4 regions of the Rhizobium sp. BK491 genome follow, and region 2 is predicted to be linked to each of the others. Evidence: predicted binding sites of a transcription regulator. Region 2 holds the regulator's gene; each other region holds the start of a gene.
What was found. Region 2 encodes PhoB, which activates phosphate uptake and scavenging genes when phosphate is short. Its sites were predicted from a motif close to TGTCATNNANCTGTCAT; they were not measured.
Positions count from the first base shown of each region.

Region 1: FHX05_RS22460 (1-acyl-sn-glycerol-3-phosphate acyltransferase) is a predicted target of PhoB. The motif match lies at 2,351-2,367, and genes of this name have one in related genera.
Region 3: FHX05_RS14665 (Orn/Lys/Arg decarboxylase N-terminal domain-containing protein) is a predicted target of PhoB. The motif match lies at 3,878-3,894, and genes of this name have one in related genera.
Region 4: phnC (phosphonate ABC transporter ATP-binding protein) is a predicted target of PhoB. The motif match lies at 2,621-2,637, and genes of this name have one in related genera.

Region 1 covers NZ_JACIAR010000005.1:138,345-143,561, forward strand. Annotated here, with positions in the region: gene FHX05_RS22455 (AAA family ATPase) at 200-1,336, opposite strand; gene FHX05_RS22460 (1-acyl-sn-glycerol-3-phosphate acyltransferase) at 1,363-2,307, opposite strand; gene FHX05_RS22465 (tyrosine recombinase XerC) at 2,554-3,489, shown strand; gene FHX05_RS22470 (TraB/GumN family protein) at 3,620-4,801, shown strand; gene FHX05_RS22475 (DUF2867 domain-containing protein) at 4,779-5,217, opposite strand, start outside.
Region 2 covers NZ_JACIAR010000002.1:412,989-418,205, forward strand. Annotated here, with positions in the region: gene pstA (phosphate ABC transporter permease PstA) at 1-826, shown strand, start outside; gene pstB (phosphate ABC transporter ATP-binding protein PstB) at 841-1,656, shown strand; gene phoU (phosphate signaling complex protein PhoU) at 1,708-2,421, shown strand; gene phoB (phosphate regulon transcriptional regulator PhoB) at 2,453-3,136, shown strand; gene FHX05_RS09925 (GcrA family cell cycle regulator) at 3,226-3,762, opposite strand; gene FHX05_RS09930 (aspartate aminotransferase family protein) at 4,187-5,217, shown strand, end outside.
Region 3 covers NZ_JACIAR010000003.1:46,419-51,635, reverse strand. Annotated here, with positions in the region: gene FHX05_RS14680 (ABC transporter ATP-binding protein) at 1-883, shown strand, start outside; gene FHX05_RS14675 (LacI family DNA-binding transcriptional regulator) at 1,042-2,040, shown strand; gene FHX05_RS14670 (adenine deaminase C-terminal domain-containing protein) at 2,030-3,808, shown strand; gene FHX05_RS14665 (Orn/Lys/Arg decarboxylase N-terminal domain-containing protein) at 3,939-5,217, shown strand, end outside.
Region 4 covers NZ_JACIAR010000002.1:42,476-47,692, reverse strand. Annotated here, with positions in the region: gene phnK (phosphonate C-P lyase system protein PhnK) at 1-572, shown strand, start outside; gene phnL (phosphonate C-P lyase system protein PhnL) at 582-1,289, shown strand; gene FHX05_RS08030 (DapH/DapD/GlmU-related protein) at 1,286-1,903, shown strand; gene FHX05_RS08025 (pyridoxamine 5'-phosphate oxidase family protein) at 1,995-2,549, shown strand; gene phnC (phosphonate ABC transporter ATP-binding protein) at 2,774-3,628, shown strand; gene phnD (phosphonate ABC transporter substrate-binding protein) at 3,724-4,635, shown strand; gene phnE (phosphonate ABC transporter, permease protein PhnE) at 4,702-5,217, shown strand, end outside.

The DNA of each region.
Region 1 (5,217 bases), on a different contig from region 2:
CGGTTTTCCGTCCGGAATTGCGAGACAATAAAGAGATGGAGCGGCTCAGAGATTCCGTGAAAAGTGAACCGCTCTAGAACGATGCGGCCCGGCGAGGTATATGACCACGCCGGGCTGTTCATATGAATATGCCGTCGCCGCTTGCCGATATGATCGCTGCGGACGCATAAGTTTGGAAGGGGACGAAATCGGATCGCCGCTATTCATCCTCATCATCAATCTCGCCGGTTAGCCGCATGCCGTCGATCCAGGTGGAGCCATCCTCACGGATCACCCGGCGCGGCCGGGCGCCGCAGCGCTCGCGAACGGCCTCCGCCAGACGTTCTGAATGGGTGACGATCCAGATCTGGCTGGTCTTTGCGGCCTCAGCAATCATGTCTGCCAGCGGCGGCAGCATATCCGGATGCAGGCTCGCCTCCGGCTCGTTCAGCGCGATCAGCGGCGGCAGGCGGTAGGACATCAAGGCGGCGGCGAGACCGAGGAACCGGATCTGGCCATCGGAAAGCTCGCGCGGCTGGAAAACACGGTTGGGAAACTCGGGCAGCATCAGGCCGAAATCCGCCGTTTCCTGTGGCTCCGGCACCACGAGCCGGGCACCGCCGAGCGCTGCGGCAAGAACCCGGTCCAGCTCGACGGTATCTTCGCGCGTATGGACAAGGGTCGCGAAAACGGCGGCGATGTTGGCGCCGTCCTCATCCAGCATAGGAGAGGTGACGGCAAGGCAAGGCGCGCGCAGCGGCGAGCCGCGATCGGTGCGGAAGCCGTGGTAGAATCGCCAGGCATCGATGGCGCGCCGAAAAGTGCCGATCTCCGGAAAATGACCGGCATCACTCAAAAGCGCGATCGCCGTTTCGGAGGTCAGGGCGTTTTCGGGATGCGCCTGCATGCGACCGCTCTCGCCGCGCACGGAAATGCCTGGTCCCTTGCGCTTCATCATCGTCACCGGCCGCCGCCCGGTCTCGACGGAAAGCTCCTCGGCCTTGACTTGCGGCTCCAACGGAAATCCGGCGGAGGCACAGGGTGGTCGCATGCCCGCTTCGATCCAGTAGCGAAAGGTCGCCGCCCGTTCCATATCGAGCAGCTCGACATCGAAGCGGATGCGGGCGGACTCATGCGAACGCCGCTTGCCCGACCACATAGCCGAGAACATGCCGCCTTCACTGGAAATCTCATGCGCCAGCCTGCCGCGAACGGCAGCCTGCACGAGTTGCAGAGAGCGATAGAGATTGGACTTGCCCACCCCATTCTCGCCGATGAACAGATTGACATCGGAAAGATCCATGCGGATCGAGCGCAGGGAGCGATAATTCCGGGCAAACATCGAGCGAAGCTGCATGCCCGAGGGTTTAGCCGATTCCTATATTAAAGAGAATGCGAAAGCAGGGTCTCATCCTCGTTCGGAGGAACAAGCGGCGCGAAGGTTGCATTGCCATCAGCCGCAAGGTCGAAGACGGTGTGCCTCTCCAGTGCCTTCGTCACTTCGTTGACGTCGCCGTCCAGATGCTCGACCGGGATGAGATTGCCGACGAGGAAATCAAACCGGTCGCCGCGCTTGTTGAGCAGCTCGTGGAAGACCGTCATGTCGCGCAGCTCGGTCGACCATTTGGCGAACCAGTAGAACAGGCCGGAATTGCGGGCCGTCAGATGCACCGGCAGGATCGGCAGATTGTATTTGCGCGCCAAGCCCACGGCCGAGGTCTTCCATGGACGCTCGTTCAGCTTGCCGTTCCCCCAGTAGGCGATGCGGCCGGACGGAAAGAGCACCGTCACCTTGCCATCGGCAACGGCGCGGTTGGTCAGCTGCAGCGTCTCGCGCGTCTTTAGCTTGCTCTTATATTCCTCGCGCCACTCCACCGGAATGATCATTTCGGCGAAGCGCGGGTTGACCCGCACCGCATCGCGATTGGCAAAGATCATCATGTCCGGCCGGCGCGACTTCAGAAGATCGAAGACGGCGACGCCGTCGGCAATGCCTGTGGGATGATTGCTGACGAGAATGAAGCCGCCCTTAGCCGGAATGCGGTCGGCATGGGTGACGCCGATATCGAGCCGCAGCAGATCGCTCATATATTCGAAGCACTGGAAGCCCGAAAGCTTGGCGACATCATCGGCGAATTCGATTGCCTTGTTGTAGCGCAGCAGCGTGTAGAGAAAGGGGCGCATGAGTGGCCAGAGCGGGTTTCGGACGATCTTCTGCCCGCGCTCTGCGATCAACGTATCGACGATATGTCCTGGCTGTCCCTGGGACACCAAAGCGATTGCTTCCGCAATCTGCCCGAGTGCAGTTATCGAACCGCGGCGTGCCATGAAGTATCCTGAATGGTTGGGATATATTCTATCGCAATCGAATATGATCGAAGCATGACAAGCGCCTCGCATATGGAAGGTGAACCATCCGAGATCCGGACCGAGCCATATGCAGTTTCATTGAAGTCCAGATGCGCCCCGCGGCACGAAGGGAAAACGCACCGGAAGCAGCGGGAAAATTAGCGATTCCATAACCTTCCTTCCTTCAAAGTGGCAGATGCGATCTGAATTTCAAGGGGTTTTCCACTGAACGAATTGCTTGTTATCGCCGACTCCAGGTTGATGGCGGAACGCAACCGCTGGCTCGAAGCACTTGGCCAGGAGCGGCGGCTCGCCGCCCATACGCTGAATGCCTATGAACGCGATACGCGGCAATTCCTGACCTTCCTCACCGGCCATCTCGGCGGTCCGGCGACGATCGAGGATATTCATGCGCTCCGCCCCGCCGATTTTCGCGCGTTCCTTGCCGCCCGCCGCAAGGACGGCGCGGGCGCGCGTTCGCTCGGGCGCAATCTTGCCGGGCTTCGCTCGCTCTTGCGCTATCTCGAAAAGAAGGGCCTAGTGAATGCCGCGGGGGCTGCCGCCGTGCGCTCGCCGAAACAGCCGAAATCGCTTCCGAAGCCGCTTTCCGACAAGCAGGCGATTACCGTCGTCAGTGACGAGGCGCAGCTGCACGAGGAACCCTGGATCGCCGCGCGCGATGCCGCCGTGCTGACCTTGCTCTATGGCTGCGGGCTACGCATTTCCGAGGCGCTGGATCTGAAGCCGCAGGATTTTCCGCCGGGCGCAACCTCGCTGCGCATTACCGGTAAGGGCAACAAGACCCGGCTGGTGCCGCTGCTGCTGATCGTCACGCAAGCGGTCGATCAATATCGCAAGCTCTGTCCCTATCATCTCGAAGCCGATGACGCCCTCTTTCGCGGCGCGCGCGGCGGCAAGCTGCAGCCGGGCATCATCCAGCACGGCATGCAAAAACTGCGCAGCGCCTTCGGGCTGCCGGATACGGCAACACCGCACGCACTTCGCCATTCGTTTGCGACCCATCTCCTGGCCGGCGGCGGTGATCTGCGCACCATTCAGGAACTGCTCGGTCACGCCAGCCTTTCGACGACGCAGGTCTATACCGGCGTCGATTCCTCACGCCTGCTCGAGGTCTACGACCGCGCCCACCCGCGCGCATAAGGAAAGATTAACCTCTCGCGTTAAGGGAATTTCCGTCTCGTTCGCGTAAAGCAGGACCATGTCTCGGCATGCCCCCTGAAAACCGCTTTCGGGCGTTAGCGGTCATGCTCTCTGCGAACGGAAGATTTTGATGATTTCTGCCCTTGCGTCCAAGACGATGCGGTCGATGAAGCCGACGCTCGGCGATATACTGCTTTGGCTTGCCACTGCCGTTCCTCTCGCGTTGGCGATCCTTCTGATCGCAACCATGCTGGCGCTGCAGCCTGCCCATGCCAACCAGACGGCGTCTGATAGCGGTGGCGACAAGAATCCTTTGGCGCATCTCAAGAAGGACGACGTTGGCAAAATCGCAGCCCTACTTGCCAGTGAGACAGCTTCCGACAGCTGCGGCGGCAAGGATCTCATGGCCGAACTTCAAAAGAATGATCCGGCAAAATACGCCTCCATCATCGCCGCTGGCGACAAGGTGGAGAACGGCAAGGGTATCTTCTGGAAGATCGAAAAGCCCGGCTTGAAGCCATCATGGCTGCTCGGCACCATGCATGTCTCGGATACACGCGTGCTCACCATGCCCAAGGGCGCTGCAGACGCCGTTGCATCAGCCGATACGATCGTTGTCGAATCGGATGAGATCCTCGACGACAAGAAAGCCGCAGCTGCCCTCTTCGCCAATCCTTCGCTCACCATGCTCACCGACGGCTCGACCATCAGCCAGCACCTGTCGCCCGAAGACAACGCCCGGCTGGAAGCTGGTCTGAAACAGCGCGGCATTGCGCTCGCTGCTGTCTCCCGCATGCAGCCCTGGCTGATCTCGAGCTCCTTCGAGATGACGGGCTGCGAGGTTCGTCGCAAGACGGCCGGCGCGAAATTCCTTGACCAAAAATTGGCGAGCGACGCCGCCGCCGAGGGTAAGAAGGTCGTCGGTCTCGAAACGCTGGCCGAGCAAGCCAAGGCCATGAGTGATCTGCCGGTGGCGCTGCATCTGAAGTCACTGATGCAGACGCTCGAACTGGGCGACAAGATCAACGACGTCAACGAAACGATGACGGAGCTCTATATCGCCGGCAATATCGGCGCGATGATTCCGATGCTGAAGGTGATCGAACCGGACCAGAAGATCACCGACGACGACACGGCCGCCTTCGAGCAGCGCATCATCCTCGACCGCAACAAGGTCATGGCCGAGCGTGCCGCCCCCGTTCTCGACAAGGGCAATGCTTTCATCGCAGTCGGTGCGCTTCACCTCGTCGGCGACAAGGGTCTCGTGGCGCTGCTGCGCAAGCAGGGCTTTACAGTGACGGCGATGAACTGATCGCTCGCATCCGCTTACCCAAATTGGCAAGCATCGTTGCGACGATCAACCGGTGGAATGGCGTAATGATTGCGAGATAGATCCGGCCAAGCAATATGTTCCGCCGGACAAGCGTCGTCGCATCGACCAGCCGACGCCCCTGATCGTCGTTCCGAACGTCGATGACGACCCGAAAATCGAGATGCCGATCGTCGAACCCGAGTACGACCTGATTGTCGGACTTGCTGACGACGGGAAAGAAGCCGATCTTCTCCCACTCCTCCGCCCGAAGGTCGCTGCTGGATCTCAAACCGAACAAGCCGGTTACCACATCGCGCACCCGTATCAGCAGCCGCACCCAAAACGGAAAGCGGCTGAGCATCGTTCGGGCGGCGGCAATCGCCGTCAGATCCGAGTTCGGAATCTTCAGTTGGTAG
Region 2 (5,217 bases):
CCAGATCGATCTGACAGTCGATGAGAAGGATCGCAAGATATCCGACCGCCAGGTCGCCTGGATGAAGCAACTCAGCGAAAGCGGCGCGCTTTACAAGGCCTTCAACAGCGGTCTCTTCCTGTCGGGCAACTCGAGCCGGCCCGAAGCCGCCGGGCTCGGCGTCGCTCTGATCGGCTCGTTCTACCTGATGCTGACCGTTCTCGTGCTTGCCTTGCCGGTCGGCGTCGCCGCCTCGATCTATCTGGAGGAGTTCGCGCCGAAGAACCGGCTGACGGACCTGATCGAGGTCAATATCAACAATCTCGCGGCCGTCCCATCGATCGTCTATGGCTTGCTGGGTCTCTCGGTCTTCATCAACATGATGGGTCTGCCGCGCTCGGCCTCGCTGGTCGGCGGTCTCGTGTTGAGCCTGATGACGCTGCCGATGATCATTATCGCCACACGCTCGGCGTTGCGGGCCGTGCCGCCGTCGATCCGCAGCGCAGCGCTCGGTCTTGGTGCATCGCGCATGCAGATGGTCTTCCATCACGTGTTGCCGCTTGCGATGCCCGGCATTCTGACGGGCACGATCCTCGGGCTTGCGCACGCGCTTGGCGAGACTGCGCCGCTGCTTCTGATCGGCATGGTCGCCTTCGTCGCCAACTATCCGGCATCGCCGCTCGATCCTTCGACGGCGCTGCCGGTGCAGATCTACATGTGGGCGAGCGAAGCCGAGCGTGCCTTCGTCGAAAGAACGTCCGGCGCCATCATCGTCCTGCTCTTCTTCCTCGTCGCGATGAACATCGGTGCCATCCTGCTGCGCCGCCGCTTCGAGCGGCGCTGGTAAGGGAGGGCCGGGGAATGAACATGATGACGGAAGCCGCAAGCGAAAGAGCCTTGGCCAAGAAGATGACCACGATCCCTTACAAGATGATCGGCCAGGACGTTTCTGTGTTCTACGGCGACAAGCGGGCGCTCTTCGACGTCAATCTGAAGATCCGCGCCAATACCGTCACGGCTTTGATCGGCCCTTCCGGTTGCGGCAAGTCCACCTTCCTGCGCTGCCTCAACCGCATGAACGATACGATCGAGACCTGCCGGGTCACCGGCAAAATCACGCTCGACGATCAGGATGTCTACGACGACAGCATCGACGTGGTGGAGTTGCGCGCCCGCGTCGGCATGGTCTTCCAGAAGCCCAACCCGTTCCCAAAGTCCATCTTTGAGAACGTCGCCTACGGCCCGCGCATCCATGGCCTGCATCGCTCAAAGGCCGATCTCGAGCATATCGTCGAGACCAGCCTGCAGAAGGCCGGTCTCTGGGGCGAGGTCAAGGATCGGCTCCATGATGCCGGCACGAGTCTATCGGGCGGTCAGCAGCAGCGTCTGTGCATCGCCCGCGCCGTCGCGGTCAGTCCGGAGGTCATCCTGATGGACGAGCCATGCTCGGCGCTCGATCCGATCGCGACCGCCAAGGTCGAGGATCTCATCCACGAGCTGCGGGAGAATTTCACCATCGTCATCGTGACGCATTCCATGCAGCAGGCAGCCCGCGTCTCGCAGCGTACCGCAATGTTCCATCTCGGCCATCTGGTCGAGGAGAACGACACCGATAAGATGTTCACCAATCCCGACGATTTCCGCACGCAGGATTACATCATGGGCCGTTTTGGTTGATGATGTCAGGCGCGCGGCTCATTTCACACAGTTCACCTTGAGGATAGAAAAATGGTCTCCACTCACATTCTCTCTGCCTATGACGAAGACCTGAAGTTCCTGACGCGCCGCATTGCTGAAATGGGCGGCCTGGCAGAGCAGATGGTTAGCGACAGCGTACGCGCGCTGGTCAATAGCGACGCTGCCCTGGCCCAGAAGGTCATCTCCGACGACGTCGTTCTCGACCATGCCGAGCGCGAAGTCGGCGACAAGGCGATCGTTACCATCGCCCGCCGTCAGCCGATGGCGGCGGACCTGCGTGAAATCATGGGCTCGATCCGCATCGCATCCGATCTGGAGCGCGTCGGCGATCTCGGCAAGAACACCGCAAAGCGCGTCATCGCCGTCCAGGGCACCGGTGTCCCGCGCCGTCTCGCCCGCGGCATCGAGCATCTCTCCGAACTGGCGCTGAGCCAGCTCAAGGAAGTTCTGGATGTCTACGCGACCCGCTCGCCGGACAAGGCCGTATCGATCCGCGAACGCGACGAGGAAATCGACGCCATGTACACCTCGCTCTTTCGCGAGATGCTGACCTACATGATGGAAGATCCGCGCAACATCACCACCTGCACGCATCTTCTCTTCTGCGCCAAGAACATCGAGCGCATCGGCGACCATGCCACCAACATCGCCGAGACGATCTATTACATGGCGACGGGCGCGCAGCCGGAAGGCGAGCGCCCGAAGGACGATACCGCCAATACCGTCGGCGCAGTGACCGAATAATCCGAAAGCGAAGAAAGGAGACCATAGGCGCATGGTTCCGAGAGTTGCTGTTGTAGAAGACGAGGAAGCGCTCAGCGTTCTGCTGCGCTACAATCTTGAGGCCGAAGGCTTCGAGGTAGACACGATCCTCAGAGGCGATGAGGCCGAGCTGCGTCTCCAGGAGCGCATCCCCGATCTCCTGATCCTCGACTGGATGCTGCCCGGCGTATCGGGCATCGAGCTCTGCCGCCGGCTGCGTATGCGGCCGGAGACGGAGCGCCTGCCGATCATCATGCTGACGGCCCGCGGCGAGGAAAGCGAGCGCGTGCGCGGGCTTTCGACCGGCGCGGACGATTATGTCGTCAAGCCGTTCTCTACGCCGGAGCTGATGGCTCGCGTCAAGGCGATGCTGCGGCGTGCCCGCCCGGAGGTTCTCTCCACAGTGCTGCGTTGCGGCGATATCGAGCTGGATCGCGAAACCCATCGCGTCCACCGCAAGAGCCGCGAAGTGCGGCTGGGGCCGACGGAATTCCGCCTGCTGGAGTTCCTGATGTCCTCGCCGGGCCGGGTCTTCTCGCGTTCGCAGCTGCTCGACGGCGTATGGGGTCACGATATCTACGTCGACGAACGCACGGTCGACGTCCATGTCGGCCGCCTGCGCAAGGCGCTCAATTTCTCCAATATGCAGGATGTCATTCGCACCGTTCGCGGCGCGGGCTACTCCATGGAGGCCTGAACGGCGATACCCGATCAGGCATCAACATAGCGGCGGAAACAGAAAACGGGCCTCAAGGGCCCGTTTCTTTATCTTAGTCATCAAGCCTCTCAGCCACGCGGCTGGGCCGGCCTACGCCGCTCATGCACCGGCTGGTAGGCCAGGCGCTGATGGTAGGTGCAGTAAGGCGATGAATCTGGGCTCTCGTTGCCGCAGAAATGGAAATCGTCCTTCAGCGGATCGCCGACCGGCCACTTGCAGGTGCGCTCCGTCAGTTCCGTCAGGCCGAGGCGGCGGGAGATCGGAACGACGACGTTCGATGCCGGGCGATACTGGATTTCGTTGACGGAATCGATCTCGATCTCTTCCTTCAGCATGGTTGCGCCCTGCTGGCGGGCAACCACCGTGCGGGTAGCAACGCGCGATCCGTAGGTCGCAGCGCGAGGTGCCGCTGCGCTGCGCTTCGGCGTGCGCGCTGCGGTTGTCGCGCCGCCCGCCTTCGCTCGGCCGGGGAGGTTCAGGCGATGCACCTTGCCGATGACGGCATTACGGCTCACGCCACCGAGCTGCGCAGCGATCTGGCTGGCGCTCAACCCTTCGGACCATAGCTTTTTCAGCTTCTCGACGCGTTCGTCTGTCCAATTCATGCCCTGTCTCCGCTGTCGCGTTTCCGATGGCAGAATCCCTCACCATTGCCTCGCATGGTATCGAGGCGCGAAACGCTCTAAAATTGTGGTGACTAGTTCCGCCGCATGCAGTCTAGCAATTGGTTTTTAACCTAGTGTGAGGCTGACTCCGTGACAAGAGTCGCGGGAATCTTGAGGAATCGATTTCGAGGTTTTCCCCAACTTGCTGTCCGGGCGTGGCATTTCTGCCATAGGCGCCGCCCGACGCATCTCTTTTGCCGGCAAGCGTTTTCTCGCACCTGCTAAAACGGCAGTTTTGTTGACATCGCGGTGCAAAACATCAATAGTGCCCAAGCCGCCGCAAGGCGGCATTTTTGATTTTTTCGGACCCGTTTCATCAAATGGAAGCGATCGGTCCTTAAAGTTGTGATCAGGAGATATGGCCATGGCCGAGACCACGCCGCTTTACGACACCTACTTGCGCGCTCCGCTGCGGTTCGAGCGAGGCGAGGGCGTCTGGCTGGTCACTGAGAATGGCGAACGCTACCTCGATTTCGCAGCCGGCGTCGCGGTCAATTCGCTCGGTCATGCTCATCCCCATCTTGTCGCCGAGCTGAAGGCGCAGGCCGACAAGGTCTGGCACCTGTCCAACCTCTATGAGGTGCCCGGCCAGGAGAAGCTGTCGAAGCGGCTGACGGAAGTGACCTTCGCCGACAAGGTTTTCTTCACCAATTCGGGCGCGGAGGCGCTGGAGTGCGCCATCAAGACTGCGCGGCGCTATCAATTCGCCAAGGGACATCCCGAGAAGTTCCATATCATCACCTTCGAAGGCGCCTTCCACGGCCGCACCATCGCAACGATCGCCGCCGGTGGCCAGGAAAAATATATCGAAGGTTTCGGCCCGAAGGCACCGGGCTTCGACCAGGTGCCCTTCGGTGATCTCGACGCCGTCCGCGCTGCCATTACCGATGCGACGGGCGCTATCCTGATAGAGCCGGTGCAGGGCGAGGGCGGTATCCGCCCGGCGACAAACGAATTCCTGCGCGGGCTGCGGGAGATCTGCGATGAGCACGGCCTGCTTTTGATCCTCGACGAAGTACAGTGTGGTGTCGGCCGTACCGGCAAGCTCTTTGCCCATGAATGGTCCGGTATCAAGCCTGACATCATGGCGGTCGCCAAGGGTATCGGCGGCGGTTTCCCGCTCGGTGCGTGCCTTGCGACGGCGGAAGCCGCTTCCGGCATGAAGGCCGGCACGCATGGCTCGACCTATGGCGGCAATCCGCTTGCCATGGCAGTCGGCAATGCGGTTCTCGATATCGTGCTTGCCGAAGGCTTCCTGCAGCATGTGCGCGATGTCTCGCTGGTCTTCCGCCAGGGGCTCGCCTCGCTCAAGGATCGTTTTCCTGACATCATCGAGGACGTTCGCGGTGAAGGCCTGATGCTCGGCATCAAAGCGGCCATTCCGCAGGCGGAACT
Region 3 (5,217 bases), on a different contig from region 2:
CAAACGCTTCGACATCTATTCGGGCCTCTTCGGAAAGCTCAAAGGTCGCGTCCATGCGGTCGAAAACGTCTCATTCGATCTCTTTGCCGGCGAAACATTGTCGCTTGTCGGTGAATCCGGATGCGGCAAGTCGACGACAGGGCGCGCCATCATGCGGCTGATCGAGCCGCAATCCGGCTCCGTCATCGTCGATGGCCGCGACGTGCTCTCGCTTGGCAAGCGCGACATGCGAGAGATGCGCAAATCCGTGCAGATGATTTTCCAGGATCCCTTCGCCTCGCTCAATCCGCGCATGACGGTCGGGCAAGCGATCGCCGAACCCTATCTCGAACACAGGATGGGAACGGCAAGGGAGGCGAAAGAGATCGTCGCCGATATGCTGCACAAGGTCGGCCTGACGCCTGACATGGCGAGCCGCTACCCGCATGAATTCTCCGGCGGCCAGCGCCAGCGCATCTGCATCGCCCGTGCCCTGGCATTGCAGCCGAAAGTGATCGTCGCCGACGAAAGCGTGTCCGCGCTCGACGTGTCGATCAAGGCCCAGGTCATCAACCTGATGCTCGATCTGCAGCAGAGCCTCAACCTTGCCTTCCTGTTCATCTCCCACGACATGGCAGTCGTCGAACGCGTCAGCCATCGTGTCGCCGTCATGTATCTCGGCGAAATTGTCGAGATCGGCCCACGCGCCGCCGTCTTCGGCAATCCGCAGCACGACTACACGAAAAAGCTGATGGCCGCCGTTCCGGTGCCGGACCCCGATCGCCGACGCGAGAAGCGCGCGAGTGCCAATGATGAGTTGAAGAGCCCGATCCGGGCCGTCGATTACCTGGTCAAGCCGCGCGAGTATCGAGCTGTCTCACCGGGCCATCTGGTTGCCGTCTGAAGCTTCAATTCAGATAGGCTGAACGCCATACATCATCCGCAATGGCAGCAGGCGCCGACATTGCAGGAGCCTCCTTTTTCCCTCAGCAACAGGAGCTCTTGCAAAAGCGCGCCGCGTTGATTAATCGTTTAATCACGGAAATCGGAACGAACTCCTGGATGAGCCAGACACGCCCTTCTTCGATTCGGGAAATTGCGATCAAGCTGGGTGTCTCCACGGCAACGGTCTCGAATGCCCTGCGTGGCACGGGGCGAGTGTCTTCAGCCCTTGCGGCACAAATCCGTCTGGAAGCGGACAGGCTCGGCTATGTGCCTGACCATGCGGCCCGCGCTCTGCGCACCGGCAAGAGCAATACGATCGGCCTGCTGGTTCCGAATATCGGCCAACCCTTGTTTCCCGCTTTTGCCCAGGCCATCGAACGAGCCGCCAAGCGGCGCGGTCTTGCCGTTCTGATCGGCGACAGTCAGGGCGATCCACGGCAGCAGGATTTCGAAATCAGGACTATGATCGCCCGCGGCGTCGATGCGCTGATCGTGATACCGACGCGCGGGACGACGATTGCGCCGGCGGATGTCCCGGTGCCGGTCGCCGTCATCGACAGCGCCGCCACGGTCGGCAACATCGCTGCCAGCGATCATCGCGAGGGTGGACGTCTCATCGCCCGCCATCTGCTCGAGCTCGGTCATAACCGGCTTCTCATCCTCGCCGGACCGGAGAATTCGCTGGTGGCGTGCGAGCGCGTGGAAGGAATGCGCGAGGTCTTCCGCCACGCCGGCGTCGAACCGGCATTACGATACAGCGATGCGACTTTTGAAGCCGGCAGCGCCCTCGGACGCGAGCTCGATCTACGACATTTTACAGCCTGCGCCGCCGCCTATGACGCTCTTGCCATCGGCTTTGCCATCGCGGCCAGAGACAGAGGCTGCAGCATTCCGGAAGACATGTCGCTCACCGGCTTCGATGATCTGATGTGGGCTCAAATCGCCTCCCCGCCGCTCACGACAGTTCGACAGGATCTGGAAACGGTGGCGAACCACGCGCTTGCCTTCGTTGCCGGAGAAACTGATACCAGCCGAATATTTCCAACGGAACTTGTCTTGAGGCAATCCACCGCGCGCCCATCCGCCTTTGCCAAGGGAGGCAGACATGCCGAATGAACCCCACGACCTCAATTCGTCTGAGCTGCGCGATCGTGCCGTGCGGTCGGCGTTGGGGCTTGAGCCGTTCGATATGCTCATCACCGGCGGAACGCTCGTCGATGTTGGGACTTCGGAAATGAGACCGGCCGATATCGGGCTTGTTGGCCCCTTGATCGCAAGCGTCCACGCCTCGGGGACAAGGAGGGACGCAAAGCAGACCATCGACGCTACGGAACGATTCATCACGCCCGGATTTATCGACACGCATATGCACGTCGAAAGCTCGATGGTGACGCCGAGGCGATATGCCGAAGCGGTCGTTCCCCAGGGCACGACGACGGTCTGCTGGGACCCGCATGAAATCGGCAATGTCGCTGGCCTCGATGGTATTCGCTGGGCGCTTGAGGAGACACGGCAATTGCCGCTGCGCTTCCTGACACTGGCGCCGTCCTGCGTGCCTTCGGCGCCCGGCCTGGAACTTGCCGGCGCGGAGTTCCGCTCGGGCGAAATGTCGACCATGCTGAGCTGGCCGGAGATTTCCGGCGTCGCCGAAGTAATGAACATGCGCGGCGTCCTTGAGCGAAGCGAGCCGATGCGCAGTATCGTCGAAGCCGGACTTGCGAGCGGCAAGCGCGTCTGCGGTCATGCCCGCGGCCTCGAAGGCGCGGAATTGCAGGCCTTTATTGCCGCAGGCATCCAATCCGATCACGAACTCACCTCAGGCGAGGACTTGCTGGCGAAATTGCGGGCGGGCCTTGCCGTCGAGCTACGCGGTTCCCACGACTATGTCCTGCCCGGCGTGATCGAGGCTCTGAAAAAGCTGCCTCATCTGCCGCAAACGCTGACAATCTGCACCGATGACGTCTTCCCCGACGATCTCGTGAATGACGGCGCGATGTCATCGGTTCTGAGGCGCCTCATAGGCTACGGCATGAAGCCGGTCGATGCCGTCCGCGCCGCCACGCTCAACGCCGCCATGTGGTTGAACCGTTATGATCTGGGGTTGGTCGCGCCCGGCCGCCGCGCCGACATCGTCATCCTCTCCGATCTGGAAAGGATCGTGGTCGACCGCGTCTATGCATCGGGGCGTGAAGTAGCCAGAGACGGCAATCTTATTGGAAGCGGCAAGGGCGTGTCCTCGGATGCCTATCGCGACACCGTAAAGCTTGAGAAACTTTCCGCCACCGATTTTACCATCACCCTGCCAGGTATGACTGAGGCAAGGGTGAACACCGTGGTCAGCCCACGGTTCACGAAATGGGGAGAAGCAGACGTCAAGGTCGAAGACGGCAAGCTCATTCTGCCTGATCACATGCTCCTGATGGCCGTCATCCACCGCCATGGCAGAAAAGAGCCGACGCCCGTGATCGGCATCTTGGAAGACTGGGGCCATTGGCGCGGCGCGCTTGCGACGACGATATCGCATGACAGCCATAATCTTACCGTCTTCGGCCGCGACCCCGCGGACATGGCTGCGGCAGCCAATGCCGTCATCGAGGCTGGCGGCGGCATGGCAACGGCGGCCGATGGCAAAGTCACCGCTGTGCTTCCCCTGCCCGTCTGCGGCTTGCTGTCGGATGCGCCCGCAAAGGACGTGGCCGATGATTTCGCCAGGCTGCGCGCGGCAGCCGATGCGATCGCTGACTGGATGCCGCCCATTCGCACCTTCAAGGCAATCGTCGGAGCAAGCCTTGCCTGCAATCCCGGCCCGCACGTCACCGATCTCGGGCTGACCGACGGAACCACCCGGGACATCAGACCGCTTCTGGCTACAAGCCGAAACTGAGGTCACCGGCCAAACGGTAATATTGCCGATTTAGGAGAACATCCGAACCGCAGTGGACGTCCTCTATTCTGTCACATCCATGTCATGAAATACGCCGACACCTCATGCCAAATCAGGAGCGGGTACCCAGATGGATTATTTCAGACGTTTCAACTTTCTGTTCGCGACGCCAACCTTTGACAATGAGGATCTGGAGGGTGCCCGCTACAATCAGATCGTCGAGGAGATCGAACGCTCCGGTTTCGAGGTGGTGCGTGCGCGCAATCTCGAAGACGCCGAGATCGCCGTACAGACCGATGCTGCCATCGGCTGCATGTTGGTCGACTGGGGCAAGAAGGGTCTGGAGGGCAAGACGGCCTCCCTCATCAACCTCATGCGCCGCCGCGGCCTCGAATTCCCCATTATCCTGCTGATCCGGCGCAAACGCTTCGAAGATGTGCCGGTCGAAGTCCTCGATTTTATCGACGGCTATGTTTTCTTGTCGGAAGAAACGCCCGCCTTTATCGCCAAGAGCCTCATCAGCCGGCTCAAGCAATATGCCGAGACGCTGAAGACGCCTTTCTTCGGCGCGTTGGTCGATTATGCCGAGGAAGGCAATCACCTCTGGACCTGCCCGGGGCACAATGGCGGCATCTTCTATAGCCGCAGCCCCATCGGCCGCGTGTTCATGGAGCATCTGGGCGAGGCGGTCTTCCGCGACGACCTCGACAATTCCGTGCTCGACCTCGGTGACCTCCTGACCCACGAGGGGCCAGCGCTTGCCGCGCAAAAGGAAGCGGCCAAGATTTTCGGCGCCGAAAAGACCTATTTCGTGCTCAACGGCACCTCCACGTCAAACAAGGTCGCCCTATCAGCCCTCGTCACCGATGGCGATCTCGTGCTGTTCGATCGCAACAATCACAAGGCCGCCCATCACGGCGCCCTGATGATCTCGGGCGGCATTCCGGTCTATTTGCCGACCAGACGCAATCTTTATGGCCTGATCGGTCCCATGGATTTCGCTGAAATGGACGAGGACGCGCTGCGCGAGCGCATCCGCACCCATCCGCTGGTGAAAGATCCGGAGGCCTACAAGAAGCCTCGCCCGTTCCGCGTCGCGGTCGTGGAACAGTGCACCTATGACGGCACCATCCACAATGCCGAGATGATTCTCAAACGGATTGGCCATCTCTGCGATTACATCCTTTTCGACGAGGCCTGGGCCGGCTTCATGAAGTTCCATCCGCTTTATGCCGGGCGCTTTGCCATGGGTCTTTCCGACCTCGGCCCGGATGCGCCGGGCATCATCGCCACGCAATCCACCCATAAGCAGCTGGCAAGCTTCTCACAGGCTTCCCAGATCCACATGAAGGATAGGCACATCACCGGCCAGAAGCGCCGCGTGGAGCACCGACGCTTCAACGAAAGCT
Region 4 (5,217 bases), 370 kb from region 2:
ACGAGACCTATCGCGACCTGTTCCGCATGAACGAGGCCGAGCGCCGCTTCCTGATGCGCACTGACTGGGGCTTCGTGCACCAGAACCCTGCCGACGGCCTGCGCATGACGGTTTCGGCCGGCGCCAATGTCGGCGAGCGGCTCATGGCGATCGGCAACCGCCACTACGGCAACATCCGCAACACTGCCATCGACTGGCTGGAGCGGGTCGAAATCGACGCCGACCGCATCGACGACCAGCCGCGCGCCTTCTCCGGCGGCATGCGCCAGCGCCTGCAGATCGCCCGCAACCTCGTGACCGGCCCCCGCCTCGTCTTCATGGATGAGCCGACCGGCGGCCTCGACGTGTCCGTGCAGGCCCGCCTGCTCGATCTGGTGCGTGGCCTCGTCAACGATCTCGGCCTTTCGGCCATCATCGTCACGCACGATCTCGCGGTCGCCCGCCTCCTGTCGCATCGCATGATGGTGATGAAGGACGGACAGGTGATCGAACACGGTCTAACCGACCGGGTGCTCGACGATCCGCGCGAACCCTATACGCAACTGCTGGTCTCTTCGATCCTGCAGGTCTGAGGAACAAACATGGCAACCCCACTCGTCGTTTCCGAAGTCTTCAAAAGCTTCACCATGCATCTGCGCGACGGCATTCGTCTGCCCGTCGTCGCCGATGTCTCCTTCTCCGTCGCATCAGGCGAATGCGTCGTGCTCGGCGGCCCGTCCGGCATCGGCAAGAGCTCACTGCTGAAGATGATCTACGGCAATTATGCCGTTGATAGCGGCCAGATCCTTGTCACTCACCGGGACAGGATCGTCGATCTTGCAACCGCCGACCCGCGCACTGTGCTTGAGGTCCGTCGCCAGACCATGGGCTATGTCAGCCAGTTCCTGCGCACGGTGCCGCGCGTCGCCGCCATCGATGTCGTTGCCGAGCCGTTGCTGGCGCGCGGCGTGACCGTGGACGAGGCCAGGGCTAGGGCGGCCGAGCTGCTGGCACAGCTGAACCTGCCCGAAGAACTCTGGCAGCTGCCGCCCGCCACTTTCTCGGGCGGCGAACAGCAGCGCGTCAACATCGCCCGCGGCTTCATTACCGACCACGCCATCCTGCTGCTGGACGAGCCGACGGCGTCGCTCGATGCCCGCAACCGGGCCGTCGTCGTTGACATGATCGAGCAGAAGAAGGGAGCCGGCGTTGCCCTTCTCGGCATCTTCCATGACGAAGAAGTGCGCGAGGCCGTCGGCAGCCGCATTCTCGACGTCTCGCAGTTCTCGCCGCGGAAGGCCGCCGCATGAGCCGCCAACTGGGCGAGACGCCCTTCATCAGCCCTTCGGCGAGCGTCAATAATTCGACGCTCGGCCGCTATACCGAGGTCTCCGACCGCTGCCGTATCGATGAAGCCGAGATCGGCGACTATTCCTACATCATGCAGGATGGCGCGGTCTGGTGCGCGACGATCGGCAAGTTCGTCAACATTGCCGCCGCCGTGCGCATCAACGCTACCAATCATCCGACATGGCGCGCCACGCTGCACCATTTCACCTACCGCGCCGCCGACTACTGGCCGGATGCCGATATGGAGACGGATTTCTTCACCTGGCGGCGCGACAACCGCGTTGTCATCGGTCACGATGTCTGGATTGGCCACGGCGCGACCGTGCTGCCCGGCGTGACTGTCGGCAATGGTGCCGTCATCGGCGCCGGTGCCGTCGTTTCCAAGGACGTCGCGCCCTACACCATCGTCGGCGGTGTGCCGGCCAAGCTTATTCGCGAGCGTTTCACGCCCGAGGTCGGCGCGCGCATGGACAAGCTCTCATGGTGGGATTGGGATCACGATCGCCTGCGTACGGCGCTTGCGGATTTTCGCGCCCTTTCGGCGGAGGAATTTCTGGATCGCTACGCCGCCTAAGGACGCTTTCCGCCCAAGCCGGGCTTGCACGAGACCGGCGGCCGCTTCAGCCTCAGGCGATCTGTCTAGCCCGAATTAAGGAGGCCTCTTAATGGCAAAGCAATTTTCCAGCGTTGACGACCGGCTGCGCGATTTCATCGCGCGGCAGCATATCTTCTTCACGGCGTCCGCGACATCGGAATCCCGGGTCAATGTTTCGCCGCGCGAAACGTTATGCCTGCGCATCATCTCCCCGAATACCGCCATTTATCTCGACCGCACCGGCAGCGGCAACGAGACATCGGCCCACATGAAGGCCGACGGGCGGCTGACGATCATGTTCTGCGCCGTCGAAGGGCCGCCGATGATCCTGCGTCTCTACGGCCGCGGGCGGATCATCCATCGATCGACGCCCGAATATCGGGAATTGCTGCACGATCACTATGCGGGCGAAGAGCCGCTCGGCGCACGGCAGATCGTATGGCTGGACTTCGATCTCGTGCTGACCTCCTGCGGCTTCGGCGTACCGCTGTTTTCCTATGAGGGCGAGAGGCCGAGCCTCGACCAGTGGGCCAAAGCCAAGGGTCCTGATGGCATTGAAGAATATCGGCGCGAGAAGAATAGCTTCAGCATCGACGGCCTGCCGACAGGCATGTTTGACGGCTAAACTTAGCGGAAAGCCCTCAGCCGGCTAATCTTGCAAAAACGACGGGAATTGTAACAGCAGTTACATAAAACTGACATCGGAGCTTCATGAAGCGGGACTAATCGGTTGCCTTGTGATTGGCGCCGACCCCGTCGAAACTCCCTTCGAGGCAGGGGCATGCGCCCATTCTTAGCACCGGTACCGCTGAAATTTCTGCAGCCCGGCAGCCGCGAAAGGGAAGCACTATGTTCGAACTCAGGAATGTCTCGCGCCGGTTTGGAAACAAGCTCGCTGTCGATTCCGTGACTTTGGACATACCGCAAGGACAGATGGTCGGCGTCATCGGCCGTTCCGGCGCCGGCAAGTCTACCCTGCTGCGCATGATCAATCGCCTCGCCGATCCGAGTTCCGGTTCCATTCATTTCGCCGGCACCGAGGTCTCGAAGCTCAGCGGCCGCGCGTTGCGCAGCTGGCAGCGCGATTGCGCCATGATCTTCCAGCAGTTCAACCTCGTGCCGCGCCTCGACGTGCTCACCAACGTCATGCTCGGCCGGCTGAACCAGCGTTCGACGGTACTGAGCCTGCTGTCCGTCTTTTCCCGTGAGGAACGCATTGAAGCCATCGCGGCACTTGAGCGTCTCGGCATCGAGCAGACGGCCCTGCAGATGGCCGGCACGCTTTCGGGCGGCCAGCAGCAACGCGTCGCCATCGCCCGTGCCCTGATGCAGCAGCCGAAGATGATGCTGGCCGACGAGCCAATCGCCTCGCTCGATCCACTGAATGCCAAGATCGTCATGGATGCGCTGCGGGATATCAACGAGCGTGAAGGCATCACCGTCATCACAAACCTGCATACGCTGGATACGGCGCGCAATTACTGCGAACGCATCGTCGGCATGGCAGGCGGCAAGGTCGTGTTCGACGGCAAGCCGACCGATCTGACGGCAGCCGCCGTCAAGGAAATCTACGGCACCGATAAGGACGGCGCCGGCATCGATGAGACCATGACATCGACATCCATCAACATCGCCGATCCGGCCGCGCAAGCCGCGGCGACTGAATCTGCCGGCCCGCAACCGCTGGCACTGGCCGGTCTCTGAGAGGGACGGCCGGGATCGAAGGCCCGCGTCAAGGGCGCATTTCTTCTATCAGACCGAAGACATCCGGGGACACCGGTTAATCAGGAGACGAACCCATGTTGAAGAAAGCACTCTTTGCCGCTACGGCGCTCGTTGCGCTCGCAGTCGGCGCTGCTGCCAACGCAGCAGACCTCAAGGAATTCCGCATCGGCATTCTCGGCGGCGAAAACGAAGCCGACCGCCTGCGCAACTACGCCTGCCTTTCCGACCACCTGAAGAAGGAATTCGGTTTCGAGAAGGTTTCGCTGTTCCCGGCCGCCGACTATAACGGCGTTATCCAGGGCCTGCTCGGCGGCACGCTCGACTTCGCCGAACTCGGCGCTTCCGGCTACGCAGCCGTCGCCATCAAGGACCCGAAGGCCGTTACCCCGATCCTGACCACGCAGCAGACCGACGGCTCTACCGGCTACTACTCGATCGGCCTCGCCCTCAAGTCTTCCGGCATCAAGACGATCATGGACGCCAAGGGCAAGAAGCTCGGCTACGCCGACCCGGACTCCACCTCGGGCTACCTCGTTCCCCTCACGCAGATTCCGAAGACCACCGGCGTGCCGAACGACAAGTTCTTCGGCTCGACCCAGTTCAACGGCGGCCATGAAAACAACCTGCTCGCCGCCTATGACGGCAAGGTCGACGTCGCTGTCGACGATTCCTCGGGCGTTGGCGATTTCAAGGACGGCTTCACCTCCGGCACCTTCCGCAAGGAAGTCGACAAGGGCGCCGTAGATCCGAACAAGCTCGTCGAAGTATGGCGTTCGCCGCTGATCCCGAACGGCCCGCTCGTCGTTCGCAACGCTCTCGGCACCGAATGGCAGGCGAAGCTGACCGACTTCTTCATGAAGCTCCCGACGGCCGACGCCAAGTGCTTCAACGCCATCGAAGGCGGCGACTTCAAGGGCTACGTCAAGGTTACCCCGGACTTCTACAACGCCGTCATCGACGTTCGCAAGGCTGCCATCGGCGGCTGATCCGCATCCCGATAATTGGGCGGCCGGCAACGGCCGCCCTTTTGCTATTCACAGAGGCTTGACTTCATGACGATCGCCGATACGCACCCGAACATGCAGAGCGCGCCACAGAGCGCCAAGGAGATCGGCGACGCCTGGAGCAAGATGGTGGCCAAGCGCCGCCTCTACACCGGCATCGGCCTCGTGATCCTGCTCGTCGCCTTCGTCAGCTCCGTGCGCTTCGCCGACGAAAACAACGCCGGCCATTTCTTCGACCGCCTGCCGCATCTCTTCGATTTCCTGAGCTGGCTCATTCCGAAGGACTGGTCCGACGTCTATCGCGCGCTCTTCGACCTGCCGAGCCCGAACGGGGCCAATGGTGCCGGCGGTGAGGAGTTCAATTTCCCGCTCGGTCGCGTCTATGTCTGGGGCAATTTCTATATCCCTGAATATTTCGAGCTGATGATCATCACGATCAACGTAGCGCTGGTATCGACCATCATCGGCGTCGTCTTCGCCGTGCCTTTGAGCTTCTTCGCCGCCCGCAACATGTCGCCATCCAATCCGATTCGTCTGGTGACCAAGCGTATCATGGAACTTCTG